DNA from 2 places in the Shewanella sp. MF05956 genome. Region 1 is predicted to be linked to the other one. Evidence: riboswitches for the same ligand, from Rfam matches in the RefSeq annotation. Region 1 holds a riboswitch; the other holds the start of a gene.
What was found. A riboswitch is a leader RNA that binds a small molecule or an ion and turns the genes downstream of it on or off. The one in region 1 is predicted to bind thiamine pyrophosphate.
Positions count from the first base shown of each region.

Region 2: another riboswitch for thiamine pyrophosphate. It lies ahead of thiC (phosphomethylpyrimidine synthase ThiC); the one in region 1 lies ahead of AC19MX_RS07995 (TonB-dependent receptor).

Region 1 covers NZ_JCAYNV010000006.1:4,118-11,698, reverse strand. Annotated here, with positions in the region: gene AC19MX_RS08020 (M61 family metallopeptidase) at 1-616, opposite strand, end outside; gene hinT (purine nucleoside phosphoramidase) at 819-1,172, shown strand; gene AC19MX_RS08010 (PaaI family thioesterase) at 1,172-1,684, shown strand; gene AC19MX_RS08005 (PaaI family thioesterase) at 1,677-2,144, shown strand; gene AC19MX_RS08000 (YcfL family putative periplasmic lipoprotein) at 2,181-2,573, shown strand; TPP riboswitch at 2,721-2,827, shown strand; gene AC19MX_RS07995 (TonB-dependent receptor) at 2,885-5,086, shown strand; gene AC19MX_RS07990 (hypothetical protein) at 5,136-5,396, shown strand; gene pnuC (nicotinamide riboside transporter PnuC) at 5,402-6,079, shown strand; gene AC19MX_RS07980 (phosphotransferase family protein) at 6,116-7,141, shown strand; gene AC19MX_RS07975 (DUF6279 family lipoprotein) at 7,203-7,581, shown strand, end outside.
Region 2 covers NZ_JCAYNV010000007.1:63,650-71,230, forward strand. Annotated here, with positions in the region: gene thiE (thiamine phosphate synthase) at 1-1,247, opposite strand, end outside; gene thiC (phosphomethylpyrimidine synthase ThiC) at 1,247-3,214, opposite strand; TPP riboswitch at 3,420-3,519, opposite strand; gene AC19MX_RS09320 (TonB-dependent receptor plug domain-containing protein) at 3,786-5,933, shown strand; tRNA gene AC19MX_RS09325 (tRNA-Asp) at 6,419-6,495, opposite strand; tRNA gene AC19MX_RS09330 (tRNA-Asp) at 6,583-6,659, opposite strand; gene AC19MX_RS09335 (TIGR03503 family protein) at 7,067-7,581, opposite strand, start outside.

The DNA of each region.
Region 1 (7,581 bases):
TTAAATCCTTAGCCAGGCGAGCCATATTGGCGCGGTGTTTACCACTTAATACGATATCGTGTGGCACTCCAGCAGCATAAAAGGTTTCGATGCTCAGCTCGCCCATTTCAACGGGATGATCGATTAAGTCATCGTAGTTTGGTGCGTTAAAATCACCAAAACCAAATTGTTCGCCAGCGGTTCTGTTCATGCTGGTGGCCAAAGTCCAGTGGCTTAATTCGGCTAATGCGGGCTTGGCTATGGTAACCTGGTGCGGGTGTGACTCAAGCTCTTTGGCGGCTAAAAACACGCTACTGCCATTAAAGAAACCGTGGTTTGTATCAAGGTGGGCGGTACGTACCGATAAATCCCAGGCGTAAATTTGATAGCATAATATGATGTCGCTATCCTGGTTATTTACCTGCCAGGTTTGCTTATCTAACTGGGTGACGGTTAATGCTTGTTGATTTTCTGTGGCGTCAATTTCGATAATGTTTTTAGCAAAATCACGGATCATGTAACTGCCAGGTAACCAGGCCGGTAAGTAAAAAACTTGTGACGGTGAGGCTTGGCTGACGGTGAGAGTGACTTCAAATAAGTGCGCTTTAGGATCGATCGCACGGATATGATAATGCATAAAGAATTCCAAATAGTAGAAGCATTGCAATCAAAAGGATTGAGCTATAATCGACAATGCTGCCAAAAATGACTCGGTTAAGCAAACGAATCCCATTTTCTGTAAAAGATAACTGATTTATTGAGTTTTTTCTGGAGTCAGAGATCAAAGACTTGTTACTATCATCATTAGCAAAATGCTGTCATTCATTAAGGATCCTAAAATGGCCGAAGAAACCATATTCAGTAAAATTATTCGTCGTGAAATTCCAGCCGATATTTTATATCAAGATGAACTCGTCACTGCATTTCGTGATATCGCTCCGCAAGCGCCCACTCACATACTTATTATTCCTAACCATTTAATTGCCACGGCCAATGATGTCAAAGCATCAGATGAAAAAGCCTTAGGCCGAATGATGACCGTAGCGGCTAAATTAGCCGATGAAGCAGGCATTGCAGAAGATGGCTATCGTTTGATTATGAATTGTAATAAACATGGTGGCCAAGAGGTATACCATATTCATATGCATCTTTTAGGCGGTAAGCCATTAGGTCCAATGCTGAGCCGCGACTAATGAAAATTAACAGTGATTTTTTCCCATTAACTGAAGTGGCCACTCGTTTTGTTAACCAACTGGCTCAGTGTCGTCGCTTAGGGTTAAGTGTTAAAGAAGCCAGTGAGCATCACGTATTAATTGAGTTGCCATATAGCCAAGACATTATTGGTTATCCAGACACGGGTGTGATCCATGGTGGGGTAATTACCACCCTCATCGACACCGCTTGCGGCACCGCAGTGGTGTGCGCCATTTTAAAAAAATATCAATCGCTTGAGTTGTCACCAACATTAGATTTACGGGTCGATTACATGAAGCCTGCTGAGCCGCATAAACCGGTTTATGCCTTTGCAGAGTGTTACCGTTTATCGTCAAGTGTGGCCTTTACTCGCGCGATTGCCTATCAAGAAAGTATTGATGAACCGATTGCCCATGCAGTTGGTTCATTTATGCGTATTAGCCCAGAAATGGTTGGCGAAGAGTTTCGTCAGGCGTTAATGGGAAACTTGCCGGAGAGTCAGCATGACTGAGCAAACAACCCAGGTGGCATCAAGTGAGTTGGATGTTCAAGATGTGGTAAAGCGTGCCATTGAGTTAAATGACTACAGTTATTTGCTTGAAAAAGTGCCGTACTCACAATTTATTGGTATGTCTGTAGCCCGTTTTGGCGACGAAATGGTATTTAGATTACCCGCAAAAGATGACAATATCGGCAATCCCATTCTACCGGCTATTCACGGAGGGGTGATTGCAGGCTTTATGGAAATGTCGGCCATTGTGCAATTAATGGTGTTTATGCAGGCCAAAAAGGTGCCTAAAATTGTCGACTTTTCAATTGACTATTTACGCGCAGGTTTACATCAAGACACCTTTGCAGAATGTAAAATTACCCGTCAAGGGCGCCGCGTGGCCAATGTGAGTATCAATTGTTGGCAAACTAACCGTAAACAATTGATCGCCACAGCCAGAGCGCATTTTTTATTAGATTAATAACCCAAACCGCCAGTAACATTTAAGGAAAAGATTATGAAACTCGCATCGATTATCGTACTCACATCAACGTTGTTACTTGGCGCTTGTGCTCACAACACCGCGGGTATTGCCCTTGACTCTAATGGGCAAGTTCGCGTTGATAGCAGCTCTTTTGCCAGTGATGTCAATGTTACTGATATTGCGTCAATTATGGTGGGCGACTTAGTTAAAGCCTCGGCGTTAATTCAGAGTAAATCGAGTTATGACCAACGCGTGCAATACAAATTTACCTGGTTTGATGCCAACGGTTATACCATTGAAAATGAAGCAACAAGTTGGAAGTCGGTAAAATTACATGGCATGCAACAACTGCAAGTCAGTGCAGTCGCACCTAATACTCAAGTCAGTCATTTTGAGATATACGTGCGCGAAACCTACTCTGATTAACGCTTTAAATTCGTATTTTGTACACGCTGTTTACCGCTTGTTTGATACGACAAAGGCACTAGCATAATGTCGACATTGGCAAAGTGCTTTTTGTGTTATCAAATTGTATGACGGATCGTGTAATCAGATTTTAGATAGTTTATACTCGTGGCCGCCAAGGGGTGTTCAGCAATACTGAACTGAGATGTCGTTAAGACGAACCCTTAGAACCTGATCCGGCTTATACCGGCGTAGGAATGGGCCACACTATCTTTAAGTGCACCTCTTATTCGCTACTCTTGCCGGATCTCAAAATCACTATTTGAGGTCCTATGTTCACGAAAAAATCTACCGGGTTAACCCACACCCCAATTGCCTTAGCGGTTATCGCAGCACTAAGCTCGCCGATTGTTTTAGCCAAAACGGCTGATGTTGAGCGCGTAACTCCCGAATATGAAAAAATGGAAGTCATTGTTGTTAATGCTGATTTTAGTAATATCAGCCTTGATAAAATGCCATCGAGCGTGACCGTTATCGATGCTCAGCAACTTAAAGACGAAGGTGCGCAGCATTTTGAAGATGTGCTGAATTCCATTGCTAACTTTAACTGGTCTGGTGGTAGCTCTCGTCCTAAATACTTCCAAATCCGCGGTGTCGGCGAGCAAGAGCAATACCAGGGCGCGCCAAACTCATCAGTTGGCTTTGTGGTCGATGATATTGATTTATCAGGACTTGGCATGGTGTCGAGCATGTATGACATGCAACAGGTTGAAGTGCTGCGTGGACCGCAAGGGACACAATACGGTGCCAATGCCTTAGCGGGATTAATTTATCTAAAAAGTAATGATCCTACCGATTCATTTGAGCATGGCGCAAAAGTCAGCGTTGGCGATGATGATTTACGCACGTTTTCTGGCTTTAGTTCTGGGCCATTAAATGACTCAGGTAAATTGTTGTATCGGGTATCGGTTGAACAACATACTCAAAATGGTTACCGAAATAATCTGTACCTAAATAGTGACGACAGCAATCAACGTGACGAGCTCAGTGCCCGCGCTAAATTACGCTGGTATGCCACAGACGATTTACAAATTGATTTGACCTTATTACATGCCAATTTCGATAACGGTTATGATGCCTGGACACTAGACAACAACACCACTAATACCTTAACCGATCAACCGGGTATTGATGCGCAAGAAACAACAGGTGCTGGGCTTAAGTTTATTTATACCGGTGCCACAGCATTTGACTTCACCTCACTCACCTCGATAGCGCAAACCGACCACCACCACGCATATGATGGTGACTGGGCAAACCCTGACTACTGGGCCAGCAAGCAATGTACTTTGTATGATGATGACTACAACGTCACAGGCAGCGAGCCATGTGAGTACGATTATACCTGGGATAAAGAAGGCGACCGCCAAACGCTTACCCAGGAGTTTCGTTTATCATCAAAAGATGCAGGGCGGATTTTTGCAGGTTCTACTGATTGGTTAGTGGGTGTATATGCCATGAACCTCAATGAAGATAATGACTTATATTCAGAGTACAACACCTGGCCAGATGAAGTGTTACAGTCGAGCTACGAAGCCACAAATTATGCTGTGTTTGCTCAATTAGACAGTCATTTAGGCAATGATTATTTGTTGTCTACCGGTTTGCGTTTTGAGCAAAGAGACAGTGAATACCGCGACAGTAATAATGATAATTTTGAACCGTCAGAAAACATGTGGGGCGGTCATATCGCCTTATCAAAAGCCATTAATAGCAATCATAATGCCTATGCACGCATTGCGCGAGGCTATAAAGCGGGTGGCTTTAATATGACGTTGCCAACAGAGTTAGCCAACAAAAAAGAGTTTGATACCGAGATTTTATATAACTACGAAATCGGCATGAAATCGACTTGGTTAGACGGCAAGGTTGACTCGACATTGGCAATATTCTTCATGGATCGTGAAGATCAACAAGTGTCAGCCTCTTTACAAGACCCAGATAATCCACAACGATTTGTATTATTTACTGAAAATGCCGGTAGCTCACAAAACTACGGCGCTGAAGTCGATGCTAAATGGTACGTCACTGAGAATATTGAGTTTTACGGCAGCGTTGGTTGGTTAGAAACCGAATACGGCCAGTATGAATACAGTGACAAATACGGCTCGATTATTGATTTGTCGGGTCGTGAGCTCGCCCATTCTCCTAATTTTACCTACAGTGCCGGTATGACGTATGTCGCCGACTCGGGTTGGTTTGCTAATATCAATGCCAGTGGCAAAAGTGATTTTTATTACTCAGATAGCAACGAGTCAACATCAGATGCATACACCATTTATAATGCCCGCCTAGGTTACGAAACAGCAACATGGTCGGCTTACTTATGGGGCCGTAATTTATTTGATAAAGAATACGGTGTGCGCGGCTTCTATTTTGGTAACGAACCCGACTTAGATTGGGCCGACAAACAATACATTCGTTATGGCGATCCTCGCCAAGTGGGTGTGACGTTTGACTATAAATTTATGTAAGTTCAACCGCGGCATCACCCGGTGCCGCATACCGTTTAGGAAATGAACAATGAAATTAACCGCTGAAATTAGTATGTATCCATTCAACGAAAACTACCTTGATCCAATCAAGTGGTTTATTGGCCGTGTTGATAGCTACAACAATATTGAACGTGTCACCAATGCCATGGCAACACAAGTGTGCGGTGAGTACGCTGATGTCATGTCAATGCTGGCCATTGAAATGCAAGCTGCTCACGAGAAGTGGGGCAAAGCCGTATTTGTGTGCAAGTTTATTGGTGGCGAACTTAACCTAAGTCATAGCGAATAACAGCCATGAATGACGTGATGTTAGCCATTCAACAAGCTTTTAGCGAAGCGTCGGTCATGACATTTTGGGAAGCCATTGCCGTCATGTTTGCGCTGGCTTACCTTATTCTGGCAATGCGGACTAACATTTGGTGTTGGTCGGCGGCGTTTCTGAGCACCGCCATTTACACTGTATTGTTTTGGAATGTGTCGCTATTAATGGAGTCGGTGCTCAATATTTATTACATGGGCATGGCTGTTTATGGTTATTGGCTGTGGTTGCATGTGCCGCCTGTGCAGGAATCTCAACACCATGAAGTGAATACACAACTGAGCATTAGCAGTTGGTCGTTGACGACTCACAGTATTGTTATCGCTGTTACTGCTTTGGTGTCGATAGTGGTGGGATACGGTATGGCGAATTACACCAGTGCAGCATTTCCCTATATCGATGCAGCCACCACCTGTTTTGCGGTTGTTACCACGTACTTAGTGGCTAAAAAAGTGCTCGAGAACTGGCTGTACTGGGTGGTGATTGATTTGGTTTCTATCTACCTTTACTTCCAAAAAGGACTGATGTTGACCTCAGGTTTGTTTATTCTATATGTTGCAATGGCCGTTGGCGGTTACATGATGTGGCGTAAAAAATATCAACACTCCATTGTTAAACAAGATAAGCTTTCTCAACAAGCAATTAGTGTATAATCACAGCATTATCAGATTGTTATTGCGGTAAAATTTATGTCATCACCTTTACTCACCTTACCCAGTGAGTTCATTAATATGTTGCAGCAGGCAATACCCGCTGCAACATATCACTCATTATTAACGCAATGCACTGCCGTTACCTTATTAAATACTGGCTTAAGTAACCAAAATTATTTGTTGTCTTGCCCCTTGGGTGACAAGGTGTTGCGCGTCAATCAACGCCACAGTCATTGGTGTAATAGGGCGCTTGAGGTTGAATGTTGGCGCTCTGCTATCGCGGCGAATATCGCGCCGAAACTCGAGTGGGTAAGTGACGACAAACAATTTTATTTAAGTGATTTTGTCGCTCAACCGCAAGGCGATTGGAGCCAGTTCTCATCCATGTTTGGCCATTCATCTACTCGGCCATTGTCGGCAATCGCTCATCCGAATGTGGATGCGGTTGCTTTGTTGGCGCAATTATTTGCATCGCTGAGCCAATTACCCGTACCGTCTAAAAGCATAAGTGTGAGTGCACAATGGCAGCAATATGCTCTGCAATTAGATACGCTGAGTCAGCAGCAAACTAACGAGCAGTGGCATCACGCATGGCAAACATTACAACGCATGAACATGCGTATCAGGCATTGGTTATCACAGTTAGAATCTTGTGTTTTATTGCCTATTTTTTGTCATCGCGACTTAACCCCACACAATTTGCTGTTAAGTCCCACCCACATAAATAGCGCATTGCCGCAAAGTAAAATAATTTGTATTGATTATGAGTATGCTGTTGCCAGCCATCCATTGTTTGATTTAGCCAGCACTGTAGCAACCCATAACTTAACAGAAGACCAAGTGGCGCAATTAACCCACAAGGTTATTGTGCAATATTGCCAAACGTCGAGTTTGACCGATGTAGCCGCCGCTAAAGCGGCAATGCCTGCTGCGATAAACTGTTTTTGGTTATTTTCGGCAATGTGGTCACTGCTTATGGCGGCTAATGAATCTAAACAAGATACATTAGCGATGGCTAAATACATTAAGTTTTACAATCAATACTTAGCCCTAATCCATTAATCAACGTATCTTCAGGTTGTTTGGGTATAGTATAGATTCACCTAATTTTGAGGGACCAATTGTGAGCAAAAAACTGCTGTTATTATTGTGCTGTACGGTTTTATTTGTAGGCTGTTCAACCAAGGTGAGCTATTTCTTTCTTGATTGGGCCATCGAGTGGGAAGTTGAAGAATATGTTGATTTAAATCGTGATCAGCAAAATAAATTTGATCAACTCGTTGAACAGTTTTTAGTATGGCATCGACAAGACGAATTACCTCGATACCGCGATCAGCTAACCTTATTATCAACTCAAGCCAATGAATATTCATTAACACCAGAGTTATGGCAGCAACAAGTCACTATGGCCAAAGCGCACTGGTATCGAATTTTTAATGTCGTCATGCCAGACTTACTCCCCATAGTAGTAAGCTTTGATGACAAACAAGTTCAACAGGTAT
Region 2 (7,581 bases), on a different contig from region 1:
TGCGCGTTAAAATCGCGACCTAGAGTAATTGCATCAATAATATTTTGCTCTAATGCCTGTAACGTTAACTCGGTAATAGGTTGAGATAATTTAACTCTAAACTGCACGGTACGGCACCCAGCCTCGAGAACCGAGTGCAACTGTGATAACGAGTCCAGCACGGGGTAAACACCTAATGGCGTCACCACAGGCCGAAAGGCTTTATTGCTACGATAAGCACTATTATCCTCAACGTTTGTAATGGTCGGCATCACACTTAATTCGTTAGGCCAGCCTGAACGTGCCAATACGCCAGGCCCTGCGCCAATAGCATAACTGTCACTTAAACCTTTATTGACATAAGCTTTTGCCAACACAATCGCGTCATGAATCAAAAATTGATGCGCAACAAAACACGCTACTGCCGATGACAGCGTACAACCGCTGCCATGATTATTGTTAGTATTCACTCTGGGGCTGGTGAGTTTAAACACTTGATTATCATGAATGTGGCTCGCCCCCGCCACACTACGTGTCACATAAACATCTGTGGCTAGCTGCTGTTGCCAAGCAGCATCGCCACCTTTAGCTAGTACATGACAACGATAATGATTAGCAAGCCATTTAGCCGCCATTATCATGCTCAGTTCATCGTTATCTGTGTTGCTATCGGTATTGGTATCGGAAGTTTGTTGATTTGTTAATGTGTGACTAGAATCTCTATGCCTAGGCTTTTTATTACTGAGATCTGCATTACTTGGATTGGTATTTTCCAATAATAATGTCGAGCTTAAACGAAACAATTCATGCTGATTTGGTGTGAGCAAGCTGATTAAGCCAGCAAATGGCGTAAAATTGATAGCTTGCTGACAAAATTGCGCGCCACTGCTGGCTACCATCACAGGGTCGAGAACTACAAAAGGTAATGTGCAAAGCCGGCTTAATCGCGATAACCATTTTGCAACGATATCGATTTGTTGTTGATTGGCCAATAAGCCAATTTTAATCGCAACCGGCGTTAAATCAGCCCATAAAGTATCTAACTGCGTAATTAACATCTGCTCAGAAACGGCTTCAACGAGAGTCACATTCACACTATTTTGCGCAGTAATGCTGCTAATCACGCTGCAACCATGGCATTGAAGATCGTGCATTGTCAGTAGGTCAGCTTGTATACCCGCGCCGCCGCCACTGTCAGAACCCGCAATGGTCCAAACAATGGGTTTTGGCATAAGGTTATCGATTTTAGCGTGCGTACTTGTCGCCATTACTCCACCCCTTCTTTAGCCTTTGCAGCAGCGACTTCATGATAAATAGCCGAACCCGATGCTTTAAATTCAGCCGATTTTTGCTTCATTGCCAAGGTGTTATAATCAGTCGCCGTGGTTAATTCAATGTGTTGCACTTTGGCATGAGTGTTAGCATCTTCAAGAGATTTAGCGTAATCACGCACTTCCTGGGTGATTTTCATTGAACAAAATTTAGGCCCGCACATAGAGCAAAAGTGAGCCACTTTTGCTGATTCTTGCGGTAGGGATTCATCGTGATACGCACGTGCGGTGTCAGGATCTAAGCCTAGGTTATATTGATCTTCCCAACGAAACTCAAAGCGCGCCTTAGATAACGCATTGTCACGCACTTGTGCCCCGGGATGCCCTTTGGCAACATCCGCGGCATGAGCTGCAATTTTGTAAGCAATTAGCCCTTGTTTTACATCGTCTTTATTGGGTAAACCTAAATGCTCTTTTGGAGTGACATAACACAACATCGCCACGCCATACCACGCCATCATTGCCGCACCAATACCAGATGTGAAGTGATCGTAACCGGGAGCAATATCCGTTGTTTGTGGGCCTAATGTGTAAAATGGTGCCTCGTCGCACAGACTAAGCTGTTTTTCCATATTGACTTTAATCAGTTGCATCGGCACATGGCCGGGACCCTCGATTATGGTCTGCACATCATATTGCCAGGCTATTTTGACTAACTCACCTAGGGTGGCTAACTCAGCAAATTGCGCTTCATCATTGGCATCAGCAATAGAGCCTGGGCGCATACCATCACCAAGCGATAACGACACATCGTATTGGGCACAAATTTGGCAAATATCTTCAAAGTGTTCATACAAAAAACTTTCTTTGTGATGGCTTAAGCACCACTTTGCCATAATGGAACCACCACGAGAGACAATGCCCGTTAGACGCTTGGCCGTCATCGGCACATAGCGTAATAACACGCCGGCATGGATGGTAAAGTAATCAACTCCCTGCTCAGCTTGCTCTATGAGTGTGTCGCGAAATATTTCCCAATTAAGATCCTCAGCAACCCCATTAACCTTCTCAAGCGCTTGATAAATAGGCACGGTACCAATAGGCACAGGAGAATTACGAATGATCCACTCGCGGGTTTCATGAATATAACGCCCCGTGGATAAGTCCATTACAGTGTCGGCGCCCCAACGCGTTGACCACACTAACTTCTCTACTTCTTCTTCAATCGATGACGTTACGGCTGAATTCCCAATATTGGCATTCACTTTAACCAAAAAATTACGCCCTATGATCATAGGTTCAGCTTCTGGATGATTAATATTAAGCGGAATAATTGCTCTGCCTCTTGCCACTTCATCACGCACGAACTCAGGGGTAATCAGTTGGCCAATGTGCGCCCCAAACGCTTCACCGGGAGCGTGTTGTGTGAGTACGCTATCATGCACATCGGCGCGCGCCATATTTTCACGAATGGCAATGTATTCCATTTCTGGGGTAATAATCCCTTGCCTAGCGTAGTGCATTTGCGTGACGCGTTTGCCGACTGTGGCCCGTCGTGGCGCATTAAGTCCGTCAAATCGTAAATGGTCTAAACCATCATCAGCTAAACGTTGCTGAGTAAAGCCAGAACTTGCATGGGTTAATTGCTCAGTATCTTGACGCTCTGTTATCCAGGCTAGACGTAATGGAGCTAAACCACGACGGACATCAATATCAGCATGGGGATCGGAATAAGGCCCTGCGCAGTCATAAACCATAATGGCAGGGTTTGTCTCAGTGATAGGATGCTTATCTGTGCCACCCGTTCGAGTGCTGGCTTGATGGATTTGCCTCATGGCCACCAGCAGATCGGGACGGCTGCCTTGCAGATAGACTTTTTCAGAATTTGGGTGTTGTAATGGTTTTAGGGTATCGATAAATTGTTGAGCTTTCGCTCGTGTCTGACGACGGTTTGAATGTGACATTAGCAACCTCATTTTAAGAGTAGAGTTGCTTGTCAGGAGAGGTGTTGAGCAAAGCTATGGCCACAAAAAGATTGTGACGCATATAAATAATCAATCATTACAATGACACTGTCTGTATCGATTTAGGCTTAGGTTAAGTGAATAAATGGCTGTGAAAAAACCATCAACCAAAACGCTAAATTATCAACATGATGCCGTAATAAAAACGATTATTACGCTTGTTTCCTTCGCAGGTTCTAGCCTGATCAGGTTCAACGGATCCCGAATAAACGGTCTCAGCCATAATGGCACTCCGACAAGATGTCCCGCAGTATAGGCAAGCTTACAATAAAAAAACAAGCATTAAATTTCGCACGTATTTCACTTTATTCACTCTAAAACAGAGCAGTCATATCCAAAACCATGACGCTGCGGCTGAGTTCACACAAGCTGATTCACACTGCGAAAAGTCATCATTTTAGATGCGACAATATGTCGCATTCCATAGATTTATTAGTAGGTTATAATTTTCTAATGCAAAAAATAGCGATGAAATATATTCATCCTAATTTACAATATAATAAATACGGTGATGATTTTGACCACATTAAAAACACAAAGCATTAAATCTAATCATAATATTAACACTGCTTACTCATCAATATCTTTCGCCATAATGGTAGTGTTGTCTGCACCTGTTGCAGCACAGCCATCAACACAAGACACATATTCAGACATTGAAAGAGTTGAAGTCCACGGTCAACAAAACGGTGATAAAGATTTATTAGGTTCAGCGGAACGCTTGCTCACAAAACAAGGTGTTGAGTTTTCACAAGCGGGCGGTGTTTCAGCCTTACCGATTTTGAATGGCATGATGGGCGATCGCATTAAAGTGCTTATCGACGGCAATGACATTACTTCATCATGTGCCAATCACATGAATCCACCACTATCTTACGTGGCAGCAAGTCAAATTACCTCAGCCCAAGTGGTTGCAGGTGTGTCGCCGGTCAGTGCCGGTGGAGATAACATTGCCGGTGTGATTAAAATCAATAGTTTTAACCCAGAGTTTTCCTTAACAGACCAACTTACATGGCATAGCGGTAATGTGTCTGCAGGTTATCGAAGTGTTAGCGATACCAGCTTAGCCAGTGTCAATGCCACCGTCGCCAGTAAAGCACTGAGTTTTAGCTACCAAGGCGCTTTTGAAGACGCCAATAGTTATACCGATGGTAATGGCGACACCGTGTTAGACACGCTATATCAAGCACAAAACCATGCCTTAATTGCAGCATGGCAAGATGATACCCAACAACTTGCCATTAAATTAACCCATCAACATATTCCATATCAGGGGTTCGCCAATCAGTATATGGATATGACCAACAACGACAGTTATGGTGCAATACTGCGTTATCAATTAGCACTTGAAAATGAAGGTCAATTTAGTGCACAAGCGAATTGGCACAGTGTCGAACATGATATGGGTTTCTTCACGCCAGAAAAAACCGGCATGATGCCGATGGAAACCACAGGTAAAGATTTTAGTTACCAATTGCATTGGCAACTCCCTATGAGTAATGACAGTACGTTATTGCTTGGACAAGAATATTATCTGTATCAACTTGATGATACCTGGCCTGCTATTGAAGGCTCATCCATGATGGGCCCAAATGATTACGTCAATATTAATGATGGTAAACGCAAACGCGCTGCGGTTTACGGAGAATGGCAACAAACGCTAAATACACAATGGTGGATAACAGCGGGTGTTCGCTATGAATATGTCACGACCACTACTGGTGAAGTGCAACCTTATAACAGCATGAGTATGATGGGTATGAGTAACGTTAATGCGTTGGCAGCAGATGAATTTAATCAGCTTTATCGACCACGACATGACCATATTATTGATGCCACATTATTAGCACGATATCAATTAAGCGATACCGAAATCATCGAATTTGGTTTAGCTCAAAAAGGCCGGGCACCAAACTTATATGAACGCTACAGCTGGGGCCAAAGTACGATGGCGACAACCATGATAGGTTGGTATGGCGATGCTAATGGCTATGTAGGTAATCCCGATTTAAACCATGAAACGGCTCGCACTCTTAGCGCCGCATATACATTAGTGCAAACTGATTTCACGGCCTCAGTTACCGCCTGGTATAGCGATATCAATGACTATATTGATGCTGATGTTATTGGTAGCGTTAATAGCACGAGCATCGAGCTAAACCGCCGTAATATTTTACAATTTACCAATGTCGATGCGACAATTTATGGCTCGCGCGCAGATGCGAGTTACCTGTTAACAGAAAACGATAATGGTAAGTGGGTTGTTGCAGCCAATATCAGTGCCACTCATGGCAAAAGAAACGATACCCATACGCCTCTATATCAAATCAAACCATTACAGAGCGAGTTAACACTTCAGCATCAACGTGGTGATTGGAACAATAGTATTAGCTGGCAATGGGTGGCGACAAAAGATCGGGTCGACAATAATCGCCTTGAAAACACCACTGACAGTTATTCACTACTGAACATCTCAAGCAGTATTGAATGGCAAGGTGCAACCATGACTCTGGCAGTAAACAACTTACTTGATGAATATTACCAACTGCCTTTAGGTGGGGTGAGTATTGCGCAATATAAGCAAGATAACACCCAAGGTTTCCCCCAAATGAATGGCGCCGGCCGTTCAGTAGAGCTCAGCGTCAACTATGCGTTTTAACGCGACCTACCCAGCCTAGGGATCATTGTTTTTCTTTACTGACATAAACACATAATTGAATAAAAAGCCCTTACATTACTGTAAGGGCTTATCTATTTGGCGGAGCGGACGCTGACCTTGAATGAGTGAACTCGCGACCAGTGCGCCATGGTCGAATGTTGAAGATGTTGAAGATGCTGGAAATTAAAAAGAATAAAAAGCCCTTACATTGCTGTAAGGGCTTATCTATTTGGCGGAGCGGACGCTGACCTTGAATGAGTGAACTCGCGACCAGTGTCGTGATCGAATGTTGAAGATGTTGAAGATGCTGGAAATTAAAAATAATAAAAAAGCCCTTAAATTGCTGTGAGGGCTTATCTATTTGACACAGCGGACGCTGACCTTGAATGAGTGAACTCGCGACCAGTGTCGTGATCGAATGTTGAAGATGCTGGAAATTAAAAAGAATAAAAAAGCCCTTACATTGCTGTAAGGGCTTATCTATTTGGCGGAGCGGACGGGACTCGAACCCGCGACCCCCGGCGTGACAGGCCGGTATTCTAACCAACTGAACTACCGCTCCAAAACGGTTTGCTTACACTTAATAAAATTAAACTTGAAAAAACAATCGCATAAAATTAATTTTATTAAATGTAAACAGTCACTTGAATGGCGGAGCGGACGGGACTCGAACCCGCGACCCCCGGCGTGACAGGCCGGTATTCTAACCAACTGAACTACCGCTCCACACAAGTGCGTTGAATAATAAAGTTGTGATAATTAATCGTCAACTATTTTTTAACGGTTTTAACTCGTTTAGCTAAAAAATGCACAATTATTGTATTTAATACCATTGCGCGTTAGTAAATGATCTCTCAGCGAGAATTTAAAAGGGCTTAAACAAGGCGTATGACTGAATGAATAGTTGTTCTCTTTCGAAGTCATGCAACGCAGTGTAAGCCCTTTTAAAACTCGCCTGAAAGGAATGCCCCAGCGGCTTTTGCTTTGCGTTCTCGCTATTTGAAAGGGAACAACCATTACTACATAGCGACGCCTTAATCAAAAACCGCTGGATGCATTCTGAGTGGTCACTTATTAATGCGCAATGGTATAAGGACCACATTCAAGTATTAATCGACGTTAAAAATAATCAATTAACTTTTATCATCTGGCATGGTTAAATCAATGTCGTCCAAATCTAGGCTTTCAAGTTCATTCTCGGGGGGTTTATCTTCTTTAGGTGGATTTTGCTTTAAACGCTCTTCTGCCGCCGCCATCGCTTTCGCTAACGCTTGTCTTTTACGCCACACAATAATGCCTACAATCCCAAACAGGAATAGCACACCATTAACGGTAACAATCCAAAATATCGCATCATCTTTAGCGAGTTGCTCTTCAATCGCCGCTTGCACTGCAGCTTGCTCTGCGAGTTCCTCAGCTGTTGGGCCAGGCTTTGGTGGCTCAATTAAATTGAAAAACATCTCAGGTAAATTCAATACAATTTCACGTCCACCTACCGCGGTAGACACCACAGTCCCCTTCACTCGGTAGCTACCAAATTCAGTCACTTTCGGTAAATATAAAATTTGATCAGCGCTGGTGAGTTCTTGCAAAATTATTGGTAGTTGTAACCCGGCGGGGCCAACTAATTCAAATTCAAAATGAGTTT